Regions from separate parts of the Corynebacterium glucuronolyticum DSM 44120 genome, predicted to be linked through region 2. Evidence: predicted binding sites of a transcription regulator. Region 2 holds the regulator's gene; each other region holds the start of a gene.
The links. The regulator LexA, encoded in region 2, represses DNA repair genes until DNA is damaged. The targets are predictions, from matches to a motif close to CGAACANNTGTTCG.
Positions count from the first base shown of each region.

Region 1 (4,180 bases), 1.1 Mb from region 2:
CTTTCGCACCTATCCCGCACCTGTCCTGTTCACGGTTGGACGGGTATCGCCCGAACGGCGCGACCCATCGCTCGACGCTTATCGCCGGGCGAGTGGGTGGACGGTGGAAACCAACGGCAACCCCCAAGCCGGTTAGCTCGCTGTATAGCGCCAAACTTATTGCGCCGTTGCGCGCAGGGCTGATCCATCCTCCTCCTCCGTCTCCTACGTATGGCCCACCACTTATTGCGCCGTTGCGCGCAGGGCAGAAAATCTTCCCGGATTGTGACTATCGGAGTATCTTTGGCCTGTATATCTATGTCTATATCTATGTCTATATCTATGTCGCAGTCCCGACAAAATTCCCTAGCTGGAGGCGAAGATGGTACAACGAACACTCATGTCCCTGTCGGTGGCAATCACCACCTACCTTGCGACGAGCATGCTTGTCCAGGACGGCCACAACGGCTTGCTCCTCACCCTGGTGCTGATCTTCTGCACCGTTTCTCTTGCCCTTGCATCCTCCTTTTCGTCGGCCCTGCATGGGAGAACATCTCCAGCCCCACTGATCTCCGCTGCGACCCTGGCCCTCATCGTTGCCTACATTGCTTTCGCCGACGCAACGAGCCAGCTGTGGCCACTCATCTCCGCAGCCGTCACGTTCGTCGGCGTTTTCCTCTCAGTGCAAACAACAGCAGCCCACGCCGATGAACACACGGATGAGCAGCCCAGCATTGACACCGACACCACAGCCACCCCAGCTACCCCAGCCACGCCAGGGATGACTGCTGTAAACCTCAACCCCTCACATATCGCGTGGATCTACCACAAGCTCATCACGATGCCCTACTACGCCATCAATGACGAGGTCACCCACATCGAGTGGGGCAAGGAGGACATAGTCACGCTTACCCCTGGCGACCACTTTGCCGCGGGGTTTTCGAACCGGTTCAACCTAGACAAGCGCTTGAACGAGAAAGCTTTGCCGGTCCTGCACACACCTCCAAAACGCATCTTCGGGCGCCTGGGGCCACTCAACTCCTCGACCTACCACTTCACGGTCAGTCAGTAATCTACCTGCACTTATGCAGGGCCACTTATTGCGCCGTGGCGCGCAGGGCGGGGCGAACGTTCCGACCCACACCGAACCCGCCCGCAGCCGCCAAAGCAGGCGGGGCCTGTGAACCCCTCACCACGCCCCACCCCCAGTAGCAGCGCACATAGCAACGAACTTATTGCGCCGTTGCGCACAGGGCGGGGCAAACGTTCCGAACCACACCGAACCCGCCCGCAGCCGCCAAAGCAGGCCGGGCCTGTGAACCCCTCACCACGCCCCACCCCCAGTAGCAGTGCACATAACAGCGAACTTATTGCGACGTTGCGCGCTGGGCGGGGCAAACGTTCCGAACCAGACAGACCCCGACCACGGTGCGCCACACCACCCCCACGCCGCCCGCATCCGCTAAAGCAGGCCAGGCTTGTAACAACCACCCAACCCCCTCACCACGCCTCACGCCCAAGATCAGCGCACATAGCAACGAACTTATTGCGCCGTTGCGCGCTGGGCGGGGCGAACGTTCCGACACGCACCGAACCCGACCGCAGCCGCTAAAACAAGCCAGGCTTGTGGACCCCTCGCCGCGCCCCACCCCAGTAGCAGCGCACATAGCAACGAACTTATTGCGCCGTTGCGCACAGGACGGGGCAAACGTTCCGACACGGCCCTCGCCGGTGCTCCCACACAAGAAAACAGCGACGTTCGAACAAATCGAACTGTTATAAAATGTTCACCTTACGTTAACGTAAATCCAGCCTTTCCACCCTATACTGGCAATCACATATCGAACATACTCTCGATGTCGGGGCGAGGGGGAAAGAATGGAAGATGACGGCATTCAATGAGGAAAAAATTCAACGAGCCTGGGCACGAGCTCAAGGTAGAAATCTCAGGGACAAGGGAGAGCTCCCAGATGGGCAGCAAATAACTGAATGTATTCGACTCCGCTTCCTCAACGAGACCATGGAGAAGGCGCGAATGTTGTTAGCGATTGGCATCTACATGACGCTCAACGTCGCTCCATGGGTGGGTGTGTCATCGCCTCACTCCTATCTTGTTCGTGAGTTGGGGTTGTCGGAGCGAACCGCGTACGAGTACTGCCAGGTCGGGCTGAAGCTTCTGGAGTTTGAATTCCTCGCCCAAGCCTTTGCTTCAGCGCAGCTCTCCTACTCAAAAGTGCGGAAGATACTGAGATATATGACCAAGGAAAATGAGCTTGAGCTCGTCGACTTAGCAAGCAACAACTCGTTCGATGGACTGGAGCAGGCGCTTGGTGGGCGACAAAAGAAGGACGACGGCGGCGACGAACAGAAGGAGGGGTTCAGGATAGTCAAGGACCCAGAAACTGGCTGGTCGAAAACTGTCATCGACCTCAATCCCATGCATACCGCTGAGTTTGAAGCAGCGCTCAAGGTCGCGTTTATCAGCTTGACGCGAAGCTGCAGCGCAGAGGAGGCACAGCGAATTGCTGATGGGCTGGATACTGAAGCGGAGATGAAAGAACAAGCTGCGGAGGAGGACGCGAACGCCTACGACTACGAGCCGACGGAGCCGGAGGAGAAAGAACACACCTCGTTCACTGTGGACGACATTCTCGAGTCGCCGGAGGACCAATTGATTAGGAAGAAGGCAATGGAATCCGGGGAGGTTTCCCATGATGAGAAGAAGCAGGCTGTGTCACGCTTTGGCAGGTGTGTGAAGAGGGAACTTCTGCCGGCGTTCTTCGGGATGGTCACAATGACGCTTAGCCAGCCACGCTCGCAGGTACGCGCCCCGGGAGCCGAGGTCACCGTCATACTGCGGGAGAATGGCACCCTCGCCCTCCCTGAGCAGTTCGGAGCTGAGGCGAAGGACATTGTTCCGTTCATCTGGAATGCAGCGTACCGATTCCTGTGGGTTGACCGCAACGGCAACCCAATGGCGCTTGGCAGGCGCCGCCGTTTGGTGAGCAAGGCACAGGAAAAAGCTCTGCTTGACCTCTGGAATCACCGGTGCGCGATGCCCGGCTGCACGCACACGCAGTTCTTGGAGTTCCACCACATCAAGGAATGGCAGGACGGCGGTGAGACGAACGCGGATAATCTCATCCCGCTGTGCTCCGGGTGCCATGCGCTGGTTACCGATGGGCTGATCCGCATTTTCATCGACTCACGCAACCCGCAGCTTGTTCGGTTCCAGTTCCGAAATGGCGATTGCTTCACCTCCATCGGCAGGAAGCCGCCGATGAGGGATGCGATATTGCCGTACGGTCTGAACCCCTTCGACGAGGAGGTGCGATACTTTGTCGACGGAAAGACGATTCCGATCGATGATCTACCAGAACCAGCAGGAGGGCCTCAAGGCTGAAATTTCTGAGGCAAGAAAACAAGAACCGGCGAGACGGGTTACAACCGTCTCGCCGGTGGAAAAGACCGGGTCTACGCCTTAAGGGCGTGGAGGGTGAGGTCGATGACCTGCTCGTAGTAGGTCATGTTGTTGTGATCAGAGACGAATCCAGGGTGGTGATCCTGGACGGTGATGTTGGTGACACCGGGCTCGTCGATAAACGAGTTGGTGTACGGGGTCACCGTCTGATCGGTGGCGGAGGCGATCATCGTGTACTTCACGCCGGGGCGCGTCACCGGCCCGTTGTGGTACACCTCATTGACCAGGTCGGAGCCGATGAGCTGCTGGCGCGATGCCACGCCGGCGAAGAAGTCAACGACACCGTTGGTGAACTCGGAGGCCTTGAACATTCCGCCAACAGTCGTGCCGTTGTTGGAGGGTGCGAGGCCGATGAGGTGATCGACCTTCTTATCGCCGCCGTAGTTGTTGATGTAGTAGATCGGCATGATGCCGCCACCCTGGGAGTGGCCGACGAGGGTAACCTTCTCAGCGCCTGTCTCCTTCAGCACGCGGTCGACGACGAGGCCGAGGGCACGGGCGGAGTCCTTGATGTCGCCCGCGAACTGGGTCGCCGGGATGGTTCCGGGGTTGTGGTTAAACCCGTACACGCAGTAGCCGGCGTCCATGAGGGCAGGAGCCATCTTGGAGAAATCGTTGTAGATGTTCGTGGTGGTGCCGGGGAGGAGGATGACCGGGTTCTTCTCCGAGGTGCAGGAGAAGTCGTTCATTCCCTTGGGGTACTGCCCGGTGTACACGAGC
Region 1 covers NZ_CP047452.1:2,739,402-2,743,581, forward strand. Annotated here, with positions in the region: gene CGLUCO_RS12495 (hypothetical protein) at 362-1,051, shown strand; gene CGLUCO_RS12500 (HNH endonuclease signature motif containing protein) at 2,015-3,382, shown strand; gene CGLUCO_RS12505 (esterase/lipase family protein) at 3,454-4,180, opposite strand, start outside.
Region 1: CGLUCO_RS12500 (HNH endonuclease signature motif containing protein) is a predicted target of LexA. The motif match lies at 1,822-1,835, and genes of this name have one in related genera.

Region 2 (4,180 bases):
GACGTTCGGGTCAGATTCGATCGTCGATAGGCAAAGCTGCCCGATCATCTTCGTCAAGTCTCGTGCAATCATGGACGAAGGAGAACCTAGGAGATGTGCCGGAAACCGTTGACACAGAAGTCGATGGGCAAACCGTAACTGCATACCCAGCCCTTGTTGCCGATCAAGGTGGCTTCAAGGTGCAGGCAATGCCTACAAAAGCCGCAGCAGAAGCGTCGATGGTACAGGCCACAATGACCATGCTGATCTCCGCAGTGACTATCGGTACCAAGTCCATGCTCAAGGGTCTGCCACTCCAACAAAGGGTAGCCGTTGAAAACTACCCACACGGTGGAGCCGACGGTCTTATCAACGATGCCCGCATCGCGGCGATCCGTGACCTTATGCTCAAACACGGTGGCCCTGTCCGATCACCCGAACAATTCGAAGAGCTTAAGACAAAGGTAAAGGCCGAGGTGCCTTCGTATGTTCGGCAAACGGTGACAGCACTTGCTCCGGCGCTTTACGAATATGAGGCTCTCCGTGAGGAACTTACCCATTGGGACGGACCTGCTATTGATGACATTCGCAAACAACTCGACATCATCGTTCCGAAGAACGCTGTGTCCACCTTCGGGATTCAGAGGCTCACACATCTCCAGCGCTACATTCAAGCTGCACGAATCCGACTCGACGATCTCGAGGCCGACCCCCAAAAAGACGAACAACGGCAGGACATTATTGACCGGCTCGCCGGCCAGCTCTCTTCAAAGCTCAATCGGCTTCCGAAGTCAGCCCGGCACAGCAAAAAGGTGAAGGATATCATCTGGCTCATCCAGGAACTTCGAGTGAGCCTATTCGCGCAACGTCTTGGCACGGCGACGAAAGTATCGGAAAAGAAGATCTCTAAACAAATCACCGCGCTCTAGCTGCACATTAGAGCCGATTTTCCCGTCTTTCGTCGCGCCTCAGCGCCCGGATTTCCTTCTCGAAATCGTCTGCCGAGTCGAATGACTTATAAACAGAAGCGAAGCGAAGATAGGCAACCTCGTCGAGATCCCTCAACGGACGCAGAATAGCCTTGCCGATATCGTTTGCCGGTATCTGCGAGGATCCTTTCTGCCGCACGGTCAGCTCCACTTCTTGAGCGAGCTTCTTCAACGAATCCTCCGACACAGACCTTCCCTGGCAGGCACGACGAACTCCGCGAATGACTTTGTCCCTGCTAAAAGGCTCCGTCAGTCCGTTGCGTTTAAGGACGAGCAGCACTGCCTGCTCCATTGTCGTAAAACGCCCTTTACACTGCGGGCATTCCCTCCGGCGCCTGATGGCACTCCCCTGATCTACCACCCGTGAGTCAATGACTCTGCTGGTGGAGCATTTACAAAACGGACAATGCATAGCTCTCCTCATCGCGTGTACTAAACCACGAGCAGCCACTCCACTGCTGTGCCCCTCAGTTTAGCCAAGCAACGGGGAAGCCCCCATCGATGCGGGCTATTGCGCAACGAGGGCCGTTTCGAGTTGCGCGATGTCATTGTTAGGGGTCTGCTCCCCAGATCCGATGAAAAGCGAGCCTATAAGTACGAGACCGAAAAGAAGCCCAATACCCATATCCCTCATCTTTGCTGTGAGCGACGACACCGAAGACGTATGTGCACCCACCGTATTTTCGTTCGATGATTTGTGCGTGCGTGCCGTTTCTTCATCCGCTCGTGCGAATGTTCGATGTTCGCCATGTAAAGTTCGAACAGTGTGGCCACTGCGACGCACCCCTACTGGCGTACCGCCATTCCACACAGCAACCGGGCACGCCACCTCGCGGCGGTACCCAACCATCCCGTTCGCGCCCTTTAATCCACTGGTAACAATAGCCATAGTAAACCTTCCTTACGCTTTCTTCTCTGTGCGGGCCCTACTTTACATATCGACACACACACGCTTCACTAGTTTTCGAACACATGCCCCATATTAGAACATGTGGTCGTCCTTGTAAAGACTCGTTCGCGCCGTCCGAACTGCCCACCCCCGTTCCCCTCTCGAACACCTGTTGTATCTTTGCTAGACTAAGAACTCGATAATGGACATCACCGAACGCAACGGTCGATCCATAATCACACCGGCAATTGCAAGACGCGGGTAAGGAAGAATATGGCAACGAGGAAGAAGCGCGCAGAGCACGCTAGCGGGAAGAAACATCTTGACCAGCGAGTGCTATCAGACCGCCAAAAGCGCATTATGGAGGTAATTAGGGATTCCGTCGCCCTCCGTGGATATCCGCCGAGTATTCGCGAGATTGGTGATGCCACTGGACTCCAGTCCACGTCATCGGTTGCCTACCAGCTGAAGGAGCTCGAGAAGAAGGGTTTCCTTAAACGCGATCCGAATAAACCCCGTGCCGTAGATGTCCGTCACCTCCGCGAAACCGCACCCGAGAAATCCAAAGTTTCTATCGACGAGGACGGTGTACTCAAGGAAGGCTTCGTTGCACCGGCATACATCCCTGTTGTAGGGACCATTTCCGCCGGTCTCCCCGTTCTCGCCGAGGAGACGATTGAGGAATATATGCCTCTACCATCAGAACTCGTAGGTGATGGCGAACTTTTCATGCTGGAAGTTAACGGGCGCTCGATGAAGGACGCCGGAATCATGGATGGCGATTGGGTCATTTGCAAAAGGCAGTCCATCGCAGAAAAGGGCGACTTTGTAGCCGCGCTCATCGACGGCGAAGCGACGGTGAAGGAATTCCACAAGGACTCGACGGGCGTGTGGCTTCTGCCCTACAACGAAAGCTTTGACCCGATTCCCGGCAATGACGCAGAGATTCTCGGCATTGTAACCGCCGTTTTCCGTAGCTACTAAAATCTTCCGCACCGTCCAGCCGAGTTTTTCATCGACTGGACGGTTTTTCTTTGCCCCATTCCCCTCTCCCCCACATGAGGGTAAGAGGCATGCCCGCATAGACATCTAACCATTTTTGTTTGCCCATTCGAAATCTTCTTACGACGCTTAATTTCGCACTACAGAGGGGTTCCTCAAATTTAGGGCAGGCTTCTGGCACTGCCCATCTTCGCGACGAATTACCAAACACGCATGCCCGAACGTAAGCAATCCCACAAATTTAATGCCACAATAGTGTTGGTTTTGATTAGGAGACACCGTATCAATGCCCGATTGCTGCTGATTTGCGGTGAGTAATCCTCTGTATTTCGCAAAGCGTGGCACAAAACAGACCGGGTACGCCCTTAAGGGGTTTACTGCAGGGCCGAGCTAGGAATGGAGTGACCGACAAGTGTATGCAGAAGAACGTAGGCGACAGATCACCTCGCTGACCGCGGTCGAAGGTCGCGTGAACGTAACCGAGCTTGCAGAAAGGTTTAACGTCACTGCCGAGACAATCCGTAGGGATCTCGCTGTCCTCAATCAGGAGGGTGCCGTTCACCGCGTTCACGGTGGCGCGGTTGCTAGCCAGAATTACCAGACCACGGAACGAAGCGTAGACATCCGCGCACGCAGCGCTTCGGGAGCAAAGCACGATATTGCCAAGGCGGCACTGAAGTTCCTCCCTGAACCACAAGGAGGAATGTTCCTTGATGCGGGAACCACAGTCATGCAACTGGCCCACATGCTCGCAGAGCACCCGGACGCTAAGAAGTGGTCCATCGTTACTAATTGTCTGTCTATTGCACTCGATCTTGCCTCTGCCGGATTGGACGAGGTCCAGCTGCTTGGTGGCAGCGTTCGAGCCATCACCCAGGCTGTAGTCGGCGATACGGCACTGCGCGCTCTGGCGCTCATGCGGGCAGATGTCGCTTTTATCGGCACCAACGCGCTGACCTTGGACCACGGACTGTCCACAGCCGATAGCCAGGAGGCTGCGGTGAAGAGAGCAATGATCACCAACGCCCGCACCGTTGTCGCTCTGTGCGACTCCACCAAGATGGGCTCCGACTACCTTGTCTCTTTTGCCTCCCTTGATGACATCGACGTTGTCATCACCGATACCGGAGCACCTCAGAGTTTCGTAGACGCGATGCGAGAACGCTCCATCAACGTCATTATCGCAGACGCTTAAACATCAACGCACAAGCCGAGGGAAGCCACATTCCCTCGGCTTTTCTTCGCACCCCTCAACCTTTGCCCGTTTTCACACATTTTGCACGTGTCCTAAGTCTCATTATTCATGCACACCTTCTAATCC
Region 2 covers NZ_CP047452.1:1,658,825-1,663,004, forward strand. Annotated here, with positions in the region: gene hrpA (ATP-dependent RNA helicase HrpA) at 1-908, shown strand, start outside; gene nrdR (transcriptional regulator NrdR) at 916-1,380, opposite strand; gene CGLUCO_RS07350 (hypothetical protein) at 1,477-1,857, opposite strand; gene lexA (transcriptional repressor LexA) at 2,131-2,841, shown strand; gene sugR (transcriptional regulator SugR) at 3,272-4,054, shown strand.

Region 3 (4,180 bases), 250 kb from region 2:
GATGCCCCTGCTCGGGTCCATCCGCATGTCCAGTGGAGCATCTATCTTGTAAGCAAATCCACGTTCCTCTTGATCCAATTGCATGGAGCTGACACCCAAGTCAAAAAGCGCCCCGGAGATACCATCCGCCGCGGCCTCCTGGCACAGTGGATGGGAGGAGCATGAGGCCGCCTCCATCCATTCATCGAAGCGCACATTGAGACCAACAAAGCGGTCGCCGAAAGGCGCTAGACGTGCTGTAGCATCCTTGAGCGCCTGTGCATCCCGGTCGACTCCGATGACACGCGCGTTGGGATCGGTTGCCAACAAGTGCTCCGTGTGTCCACCCGCGCCCAGCGTTCCGTCTACGACGATTCCGGTTGCCCCATCCACTGCTATTCCGCGCCGAAGAAGCTCAACCATTCTGTCTCTCAGAACGGGAACATGACCGTGATTTTCTTGCAGATCGCGCTCGCGTTGATTCGTGGAAAGGATCGGCGTGGCACGCTCGGTATCCACGTCCGTGTGATTGTTCATGCGCCACTCCCCTCCTTCCAGTGAGCCCTTTAACCGTCGAAGCGTGTTCATGGTTTTCCGGCGACGCACAATGCGTCACCAGTGAGTTGAGTGCGTACAGAGCCCTGCCCGAGTGCGGGCCCGCTCTGATATCGGGGAAGTACATCAGAACGAAGCCCCGCCCACTCGAGCAGAGTTCCTGCACGCGCTACGCGCTTACGGGAAGCCCCCTTGTTACAGAAGGCCACCCAAGACCTCATCTTCAGCAGCCGAGAAATCGGCTTCTGTTTCAGCCTGGTAGTCGACCCAGGACTGTGCATCCCAGATCTCGAGGAAGTCTACGGAGCCGATAACTACGCATTCCTTTGTCAGGCCCGCGTACTTCCGGTGTGCCGGAGACAGGGTGATTCGGCCTTGCCCGTCTGGACGTTGCTCGTCCGCACTCGCAGCCAGGTTACGAATGAACGCGCGCGCTTCTGGTTTCGTGCGCGACACTCGTGCCGCCTTACGAGCTCGTTGCTCGAACTCCTCCTTGGGGTAAATGGCCAAACTGTGATCCTGCCCTTTCGTCACCACAAGCCCGCCAGCCAAGTCATCTCTGAACTTTGCCGGTAGCGTGAGGCGACCTTTATCGTCCATCTTGGGGGTGTAAGTACCAAGAAACATCTCGGTTACTCCCTTCCCCACTCAGATGAGCGGTCAGTCAGTATCTCAGCTGTATCCGTTTTCCTCGCGGTAGATAAACAAGGGACACGTCCCTCCTTTCCCTACCAACACCGTCCACCCTACCCCACTTTCCCCCACTTTCAACCACCACGGACGATAAATTTTCCTCAGGAATAATATTTTCGCACGTCAAAGCCAATAAAAAAGGTGGTGACTTTTCCCTAGAGGCACTCACTTTCACCCCCTTTTCACCCCTCACCGTGATAACTTAAGCCCCCTCAAGCCGTCAATAACCCCATCAGTCACACGCGTAGAACCCGAAAATACTAAAAACCCCACGACACACCACCGCGTGGAGCGAAGTGGGGGTCGCCAGTGGGGCAAAGTGGGGGACACGAGTGGGGCGAAGTGGGGACATAAAGAAAGCCGGCACCCAACTGTAGGGGTTACCGGCTCTAGTTAGAGAGAAATCAGCGTTCGAACCTGCGACGGAAATTGTCTTCCATCTGGCTTCCGATTCCTCGGTCCGACTTCACAGCGCGGACTTTCTGGCGTGAACTCTTGAGGTTTTGTGTCTGGCCGCCAACCTTTCCGCCACCATTAAGCATCCACAGAGACGCACCAAACATCACGAGGAAGCCAACAATACTCAAGGCGATGAACCACATACTCTCCGAAGCGAGAGCAACGCCACCAACGAGAAGCACAATGCCCACCACAACGAGAGCAATGCCACGGAGGCTAAAACCCGGCTGACCAGAGCCCATACGGCCGGCAGAACGCATAGACGAACCAAACTTTGGGTCGTCAGCTTCGAGCAGGCGCTCCATTTCGCGGAGCGTTGCCTTTTCCTTATCTGTCAGTGCCACGTGTCCTCCCTTAGAAAAGTGGTATGTGACCTCAGCACGACAGCACCCACCGGGCGACGATCAACCCGGTAAACATCCCATCGAGCCTCTTCACTTTTTACTAACGAACATACATCGGAAAATGTTCCCTCAACATGGTCGCTAGCTACTTTCCATCTTACGGCGTTCTACGCTGCGGGGGAAAGCCACCCCCGCTCCCGCTCTGCGAAGTCAATAAACTCCGAAACATGTGCCAAAAGCCTTCGCACACAGATAGGAGAAACGTCCTTGTCAAGCCCGTTTAGCACTCTCGACCGAACGGCAGAATAAGGCTCAAAAATCTGCGCCTGAGCTTCCCCCGCCTCATCCACAGATGCAAGTTTTTCCCACACGCTCACCCCGGCGCGTTTCCGTTTCCGCTGAGACAGGGGGCTAATTCGGGAGCCGGCAATACGCAACGCCGCTTGATACCCCTGTTCAAGCGCATCCGAATAGCGACCATCCTGGTACGCTTTCTCCGCAGCAAGGAGCAAACCGTGCGCCTTCGCCATAAAGACCGCGGACGGATCTTGACGCTTTATTGCGCCAACGGTAGCCGATACAACATTTCCTGCCATCATGTTCCTCCTTACTTAACAACCAATGCTTAATGTATGCCTGCGAGACCACGACATAGCAACACCTTTAGAACAGTTGTTCTAATTAGACCCAATTCGCCAAACTCGCCCGCACAACGATCCAACCCGTGACAAACTGAAGAGGTACACCGTTTTCTCCGGGAAAGGAGCCACTGTCATGTCTTTTATAGGCAAGCCGTCTGCTGCACTGGTTTCCTGGCTCGTAGCTAATCTCGGCCCGGGCGCGTCTCCACAACCCCCTGCCAGACTCGATGGGCCAGACCCTGCTCAAGCCGTGGTCCGGCCCCTTTCTATCGAGAGATTCCTCAGCAAGGTGGAGGAATATGTGGCCATCTACATGGCCGCTATGCGGTACGATTCTCGTCTCCGTGCTTCACGTATTGCCGCTTGGGAGCACGACAGCACACTCGACGGTTTCCATGCATTTGAGGCCGTCGACCCCCGTTATCCTGATGTCCCACTCGGGGTGTGCTACGGCCATAATGCCGATTGGGACAGCTGGTGGCATCGGGAGATAGCACGGGGGGTACGTACCCGCCATCCCGTCGGCATCGACGCCTCGTGGCTGATGCACAACTACTTTGAGGTATCCGAGATTCATGTCCGGGACGAAGCGCAATCCGCCGGCATCGGGAGGAAACTCCTGCGCACACTCATCGACAGCACTGATCGTCCGTGCGTCGTTCTTTCCACTCCTGAGGTGCCACACGAAGCTAACCGAGCCTTCTCTTTATACCGCTCACCAGAGTTCGGCTTTCGAGACCTGCTCCGTCACTTTTACTTCTACGGCGATAACCGCCCCTTCGCTGTTTTGTACACGCAGCGGGAACCGTAACGGCTTTCGCTGGGAGGCGGCCGGTATCGTTGAAGTGCGCCCACAGCACAGGGCGCGAGGTTCGCTGATTTCGCGCGTAAGGAGATCCCGTGGCTTTTGAACTAGCATCCGTCCAGGCAGGCGTTACCAAAAACCTGCAGGAATTCTTGGCATCCCACCGGCCCCACGTCAGCGCCATAGGATCACACGTCGACGTGGCATCTGAAGCACTGAGTGACTTCGTGGTCTCCGGCGGCAAGCGTGTTCGCCCCCTCTATGCCTGGGCCGGGTACGTCGGCGGTGGTGGCGACGAATCTAACACCGCCGTTCAGCGCGCATGTTCTTCGCTCGAGTTCATCCAGGCGTGCGCTCTCATCCATGATGACATCATCGATGCCTCAGATACCCGTCGTGGCAATCCCACTGTTCATCGCCGGATGGAAACGTACCTCCGCGATTACCCTGGCTTCTCTGGCCCAACGGAGAGAGCCGCAGAGTTTGGAACCTCCGTAGCCATCCTCATTGGAGACTTAGCACTCGTCTGGGCAGAGGATATGTTCATGGAGTCCGGGGTCGAGCTCAGCGACCTTATGCGAGCCCGACCAGCATGGAACGCCATGCGAGCCGAGGTTATCGGTGGTCAGATCCTAGATATCAGTGCCGAGGCCGTGGGAGAAACAAGCGAGGACACGGCTCGCCGTGTCAACATCTACAAGACA
Region 3 covers NZ_CP047452.1:1,905,187-1,909,366, forward strand. Annotated here, with positions in the region: gene rsmH (16S rRNA (cytosine(1402)-N(4))-methyltransferase RsmH) at 1-402, opposite strand, end outside; gene mraZ (division/cell wall cluster transcriptional repressor MraZ) at 730-1,161, opposite strand; gene CGLUCO_RS08370 (DUF3040 domain-containing protein) at 1,632-2,030, opposite strand; gene CGLUCO_RS08375 (SAV_6107 family HEPN domain-containing protein) at 2,198-2,629, opposite strand; gene CGLUCO_RS08380 (GNAT family N-acetyltransferase) at 2,805-3,482, shown strand; gene CGLUCO_RS08385 (polyprenyl synthetase family protein) at 3,572-4,180, shown strand, end outside.
Region 3: CGLUCO_RS08375 (SAV_6107 family HEPN domain-containing protein) is a predicted target of LexA. The motif match lies at 2,696-2,709, and genes of this name have one in related genera.